Regions from separate parts of the Neorhizobium sp. DAR64860/K0K1 genome, predicted to be linked through region 2. Evidence: riboswitches for the same ligand, from Rfam matches in the RefSeq annotation. Region 2 holds a riboswitch; the other holds the start of a gene.
The links. A riboswitch is a leader RNA that binds a small molecule or an ion and turns the genes downstream of it on or off. The one in region 2 is predicted to bind S-adenosylmethionine.
Positions count from the first base shown of each region.

Region 1 (3,383 bases), 730 kb from region 2:
AAGATCAAGGGCGTGCTAGACGGGTTCTCTGCGGAAGAAATCCACGCGAGTGTGGAAGATGGAGAAATCGCGGTAACCTGCGAGTTCTGCTCGACCACCTACAAGTTCGTGACGGAAGAATTCGAAAGCGCCTGATCCGCTTTGCGGGTCAGTTCAGAACGCGCACGACGCCTGGTGAATCCAGCGAGAAGGCGGGAATGTCGACTTTGAAAGTCTCGCCTTCGTCCGTCTTCATATCGTAGGTGCCGAACATGACGCCGGATGGCGTGTCGAGCGGGCACCCGGACGAATATTCATAGCTGTCGCCCGGCTTCAGTCGCGGCTGGTCGCCAACGACGCCTGGTCCGTCGACCTCGTCGACGATCCCGTTTTCGTCCGTGATGTTCCAGTAGCGATGCACGAGCGTGACGCTGATCGAGGACTTGTTCTCGATCACGATCCGGTATCCCCAGACATAACGACTGTCCTCGGGGCTCGACTGCTCCTCGAGATAATAGGGCTCGACGGCGACGTCTATGTCTCTGGTGCGGGCGCGGTACATTGGCACCTCAAGATTGCTCATCGTGCCGATATCGTACAGTGGGGGAGAAAGGTCAAGAATTCTCGCGGCTTGCATCTGAGGCAATGTCGCGTTCTTGATGATAGGGATAACTGATATGGTAAACCCGGAGCGTTCCGGGTCTACCCATCGTTCGGCGTAAAGCCGATCAGATCTGCTTCAGCGCCTGCGCAAAATCTTCCAGTAGATCGTCCGCATCCTCGATGCCGGCCGAAAAGCGCACGGTGCCGGGCGAAATTCCCAGTTCCGTACGGGCTTCGTCGCTGAGGTTTTTGTGCGTCGTCGTTGCCGGATGCGTGATGATGGAGCGGGTGTCGCCGAGATTGTTGGAGATGGTGACCACCTCCATGGCATTCTGCAGCTTGAAGGCCGCATCCTTGCCGCCCTTCAGCTCGAAGCAGACCAGCGTCGATCCGCCCGTCATCTGCTTGGCGATGATGTCGGCCTGCGGATGGTCTTTGCGACCGGGATAGATCACTTTCGCGACCTTGCTCTGCTCGGCCAGGAAATCGGCGATCTTCGCCGCATTCGACGTCTGCTGGGCAACACGGATCGGCAGCGTTTCCAGCCCCTTGATCAGTGTCCATGCGGTGAACGGCGACATCGCCGGACCGGTATGGCGATAATAGTCCTGCAGGTGCTCCAGAACCCATTCGCGGTCCGAAAGGATGACGCCGGCAAGGCTGCGGCCCTGGCCGTCGATATGCTTGGTGGCGGAATAGACGACCACATGGGCGCCGAGTTCCAGCGGCCGCTGGAAGAGCGGCGTTGCGAACACGTTGTCGACCACCAGACGGGCGCCGACCTGATTGGCAAGCTTGGCAACGCCGGCAATGTCGATCACTTCCAGCGTCGGGTTTGTCGGGCTTTCCAGGAAGAACACCTTGGTGTTGGGCTTGATCGCCGCTTCCCAGTTGGCAAGGTCGCGACCGTCGACCAGCGTGCATTCGATGCCGTAGCGCGGGGCGAGCGTTTCGACCACCCAGCGGCAGGAACCGAACAGGGCCCGGGCGGCCACGATATGGTCGCCGGCGCGAAGCTGGCACATGAGCGCTGCCGTGATGGCGGCCATGCCGGAGGCGGTGGCGCGGGCTTCTTCTGCACCTTCCAGCGCACACATGCGCTTTTCGAACATGTCGTTGGTGGGGCTGCCGTAGCGGGCATAGATATAACCGTCGGCCTCGCCCTTGAAACGGGCTTCGGCTGCTTCTGAACTGTCGTAGGCGAAGCCCTGCGTCAGGTAGATGGCTTCAGACATCTCGCCATATTGCGAGCGCAGCGTGCCGCCATGGACGAGCGTGGTGGCTGGGCGCCAGTTCTTGTTCGGGGATTTGCTCATGCGTTCATCACCTTCGTGATACAAAAAAACCGGCCGCAATCGCAGACCGGTTTTCAACCCGGTCTTTTTAGCCACTTGTTTAACGTGGCTGCAAGCCGACCGGCCAAATCACCACGGGATAAAGCTGCCTTACGCCTCGCTTCCGCTTGCGTCAATGGTCCGCATTTGGTTTTGTCGCCCCCAAAATCTGAAAGAGACATGATGGCTCGCGAAACGGGAATTCTGGCGGACCGCGCAATTGCGGCGCTCTTCGAACAAGGACGGCTGAAGTCCGAGAGGGCGCTTGATCAGGACCAGATCCAGCCGGCGAGCCTTGATCTGCGCTTGGGGCAGAAGGCGTTTCGCGTGCGTGCCTCCTTCATGCCTGGACCCACGAGCCTCGTGTCCGACAAGCTCGAGCGCCTCAGCCTGCATGTCATCGATCTCTCCGAAAGCGCGGTGCTCGAAACCGGCTGCGTCTATATCGTGCCGCTGATGGAAAGCCTCGATCTGCCGGCCGGGATGTCGGCGTCCGCCAACCCGAAAAGCTCCACCGGCCGCCTCGATATCTTCACCCGCGTCATCACCGACCGCGCCCAGGAATTCGACAAGATCCCTTCAGGCTATTCCGGCCCGCTCTATCTCGAAATCTCGCCGCGCACCTTCCCGATCGTCGTTCGCCAGGGCTCGCGCCTGTCGCAGATCCGTTTCCGGATCGGCAATGCGCTCCTTCATGAGCCGGAGCTTTTGGCGCTGCATGAAGCCGAAACGCTGGTTGCCGCCGCGCAACCGAACGTTTCGGGCGGCGGCATCGCGCTGTCCATCGATCTTGCCGGCGACAAGGATGGCCTGATCGGCTATCGCGGCAAGCACCACACGGCCGTCGTCGATGTCGACAAGAAGGCCCAGCACGATCTGTTCGATTTCTGGGAGCCGATCCACAGCCGCGGCCGCAACGAACTGATTTTGGATCCGGATGAATTCTACATTCTCGTCTCCCGCGAGGCCGTCCATGTGCCACCGCTCTACGCGGCCGAAATGACACCGTTCGACCCGCTGGTCGGCGAATTCCGCGTCCATTACGCCGGCTTCTTCGACCCCGGCTTCGGCCACGAGGCCGCCGGCGGCCGCGGCAGCCGCGCAGTCCTAGAGGTGCGCAGCCACGAGGTCCCGTTCATCCTCGAAGACGGCCAGATCGTCGGTCGCCTCGTCTACGAACACATGCTGGAAGAACCCCAGGGCCTCTACGGCTCCGGCCTCGGCTCGAACTATCAGGCGCAGGGCCTCAAACTCTCCAAGCATTTCCGCAGCTAGGACATCCCCGGACGCTTCCACCCCGGCGACCTTGACAGAAAAGGCCCATTGTTGGAAACCTTCCCCCGACGCGGGTGTAGCTCAATGGTAGAGCAGCAGCTTCCCAAGCTGAATACGAGGGTTCGATTCCCTTCACCCGCTCCAATCCCCCTCCCGATCAGCTCTCCTTCCGTCGCGGCATGTGGGGTGTCT
Region 1 covers NZ_CP191459.1:2,894,741-2,898,123, reverse strand. Annotated here, with positions in the region: gene ACQY1J_RS18565 (Hsp33 family molecular chaperone) at 1-135, shown strand, start outside; gene apaG (Co2+/Mg2+ efflux protein ApaG) at 149-541, opposite strand; gene ACQY1J_RS18555 (O-succinylhomoserine sulfhydrylase) at 708-1,898, opposite strand; SAM riboswitch at 1,945-2,023, opposite strand; gene ACQY1J_RS18550 (2'-deoxycytidine 5'-triphosphate deaminase) at 2,097-3,191, shown strand; tRNA gene ACQY1J_RS18545 (tRNA-Gly) at 3,262-3,335, shown strand; gene ACQY1J_RS18540 (glycosyltransferase family 2 protein) at 3,349-3,383, opposite strand, start outside.
Region 1: another riboswitch for S-adenosylmethionine. It lies ahead of ACQY1J_RS18555 (O-succinylhomoserine sulfhydrylase); the one in region 2 lies ahead of metA (homoserine O-acetyltransferase MetA).

Region 2 (3,383 bases):
TTGATGGCGTCCGGCCAGACCTGGGTTTCCAGGCAGAAGCCGGCGTAAGGCGCATAGTGGCGGCCTTCCATGCCGGGCACCGGCAAGGCGAGCTTGAAGCCCGCGTAGAACTGGATCCCCGGCTCCGTGGTGCGCACTTCGAGCTGCACGCCGGAATACAGGCTGCGGGCAAGCGCGACCGAGCGCTTGGCAGTCCTCTCCTCCGAGAGGCAGTAGTTATGATCGAACTTCACCTGTTCGCCATCGGCGCCGGTGCGCTGGATCGGACCCATCTCGCTCAGGTCGAACGTGGTGCCAGCAAGCGGCATCAGGACGCCGGTCGGCACCATCCTTTCATCCACCGCCGTCAACTCAGCCGCGGCGATCATCATGTCGTGGCCGAAAATGTCGGGACGACCGTCGAGATTGAAATAGGAGTGCTGGCAGACGTTGGCGGGCGTCGGCTGGTTGGTCACCGTGTCGTAGATCACCGAAAGCACCCCGTCTTCCATCAGCTGGTAGGTCGCAGTGACGGTGCAGTTGCCGGGATATCCGGCGCGTCCGTCCGGGTCGGTGATCTGCAGCACGACTCGGTCTTCCGCGTGATCGACGATCGACCAAATGCGCCGGGCGATACCGTCGGATCCGCCGTGCAGATGGGTTACGCCGTCTTCGTTGAGTTCCAGCTGGTATTCTGTGCCGTCGATCGAGAAGCGGCCATCGCCGATGCGATTGGCACAGCGACCAGGCGTGGCGCCGAAATAGGGCGAGTAGGCCTCATAGTCTGCGAAATTGTCGAACCCCAGCACCAGAGGCGGCTCGTGGCCGGCAAGCCGCAGATCCTGGATAACCGAACCCCAGGTGAGAACCTGGGCTGTCAGCCCGCCGCCCGACAGCGTGATCCGGTGCACCGCCTCGCCGCTCTTCGTCGTGCCGAAAATCTCGAATTCATGACCCGTCATAACCCATCTCCCGAATGTTTGCGGCAAACTGCGTGATTTCGGTCAAAGCTGCAACGAGGCCAGCGGAAAAATCCGTCAGGCTATCATCCAGCAAGGATGACGGGGCAGAAACCGGTCTCGGTCACTCGGTGCCGATTTTTTCGACGTCGTAAGGCGTCGTCTGGTAGATCTCGTTAATCCAGTTTCCAAACAGCAGATGCGCATGACCGCGCCAGCGGTTGAGCGGAGCCAGCGTATCGTCGTTGTGCGGAAAATAGTCGTGCGGCATCTTGATCGGTATGCCGGCATCGACATCGCGGAAATACTCGTCGGCAAGCGAGGTGGAATCGTATTCGACGTGGTTAAACATGAACAGCCGCCGTCCGGCCCGCTCATGCACGAGGCAGAGGCCCATTTCGTCGGATTCCATCAGGATCTCGAGGTCACTGCCGGCCTTTTCAACATCCTCCCGACGAACTTCCGTCCAGCGCGACACCGGCACCTGGAAATCGTCGGAGAAGCCGTTGAGGTAGACGGAGGCCGGCGACAGGTTGCGGTGGCGATAGACCCCAAACGCCTTTTCCTTCAGCCCGTGCTTCGGAACGCCGTGGAAATGATAGATGGCGGCCATCGCCCCCCAGCAGACATTCATGGTGGAATGCACGTTGGTGGTGGTCCAGTCGAAGATTTCCTTCATCTCCTGCCAGTATGTGACGTCCTCGTATGGCAGGGTTTCCACCGGCGCTCCGGTGATGATGAAACCGTCGAACTTGCGGTGCTTCACCTCTTCCCACGTCTCGTAGAACGACAGGAGATGATCTTCCGATGTGTTCTTGGCCTTGTGGCCGCCGATGCGGACCAGCGAAAACTCGACTTGCAGCGGCGAAGCGCCGACAAGGCGCGCCATCTGCACTTCGGTCTTGATCTTGTTGGGCATGAGGTTGAGAAGCCCGATCTGCAGTGGCCGGATGTCCTGCCTGACCGCCATCGTTTCGGTCATCACGCGCACGCCCTCGGAAACGAGCGTGTTGAAGGCAGGCAGCGTATCGGGGATCTTGATCGGCATCTCTTCAACCCAAAAACAAAAAGCCGGCACGAAGAATCGCAGCCGGCCCGTGGGAAGTTTTTGAAACTCTTCTCGCGGCCCTTTAGCGACTTTTTTTACGTGGCTGCAAGCCGGCCGGCCAAATCACCACGGAATTTCGACTTTTCAAATAATCCCTGCCACGCCCGCCGTCAATGGCAGCAAAAATGACCGCTTTCGCACGAACAGTGCGACACGCGCCTTTCCCTTGCGAGCCGCTTTAGGATATGGGCATGGGCAATGGCCAACTCGACCTTCACGATCCTGCTCGGCGGTGACCTCACCGTAACCGACCGACTGCAAAAGGCAGTTGCCGCAAGCCGCTTCATTGCGGCCGACAGCGGCATGCGCCATGCAGAGGCGCTGGGTGTGATGCCGGAGCTCTGGGTGGGCGACTTCGATTCCTCCGACGCCGCCCTGATCGAGCGCTTTCCGGATGTCGAGCGCCGGACCTATCCGCCTGAAAAGAACGAGACGGACGGCGAGATTGCGACGGCTGAAGCGATCGAACGCGGCGCGACGCGGTTGATCCTGATCGGCGCACTGGGCGGCGAACGATCCGACCACGCGCTCCAGCATTTTCTGCATGCGATGAGCCTTGCCGAACGCGGCCATGACGTTCTTCTGACATCCGGCGAGGAAGAGGCTGTGCCGTTTCTCACCGGCACGATGACGCTCGACCTGCCGAAGGGCGCGCTGTTTTCCGTCATCGGTTTTACCGGCCTTGCAGGCCTCGACATTCTCGGCGCGCGCTATCCACTCAAGGATTACGCGCTGCCCTTCGGTTCCTCCCGCACCGTGTCCAACGTTGCAGAAGGGCCGGTCCAATTCCATTTACGTGACGGCAGGGCGATGATCCTTGCCCGTCCAAACGATTTTTCCGGAGCATAGACGCCGCATGGCACCGCCTATTCTGAAACTCGACGATATCGTTCTAACCTTCGGCGGCACGCCGCTTCTCAACGGAGCTGCGCTGCAGGTGGAGCCCGGCGACCGCATCTCCCTCGTCGGCCGCAACGGGTCGGGCAAATCGACGCTGATGAAGATCGCCGCCGGCATGGTGGAAGCGCAGTCGGGCGAGGTTTTCCGGCACCCCAATGCGACGATCCGCTATCTCGAACAGGCGCCGGATTTTGCTGGTTACAAAACCGTGCAGGCCTATGCGGAAGCGGGGCTTGGACCTGGCGACGATTTCTACCGCGTCACCTATCTGCTGGAGCATCTCGGCCTGACAGGAGAGGAAGACCCGGTCAGGCTTTCCGGTGGCGAGGCGCGACGCGCAGCACTTGTCCGCGTCATGGCGCCGGAACCTGACATTCTGATGCTGGACGAGCCGACCAACCATCTGGATCTGCCGACCATCGAATGGCTGGAAGACG
Region 2 covers NZ_CP191459.1:116,356-119,738, reverse strand. Annotated here, with positions in the region: gene ACQY1J_RS05145 (aldose epimerase family protein) at 1-941, opposite strand, end outside; gene metA (homoserine O-acetyltransferase MetA) at 1,063-1,986, opposite strand; SAM riboswitch at 2,049-2,126, opposite strand; gene ACQY1J_RS05135 (thiamine diphosphokinase) at 2,245-2,895, shown strand; gene ACQY1J_RS05130 (ABC-F family ATP-binding cassette domain-containing protein) at 2,903-3,383, shown strand, end outside.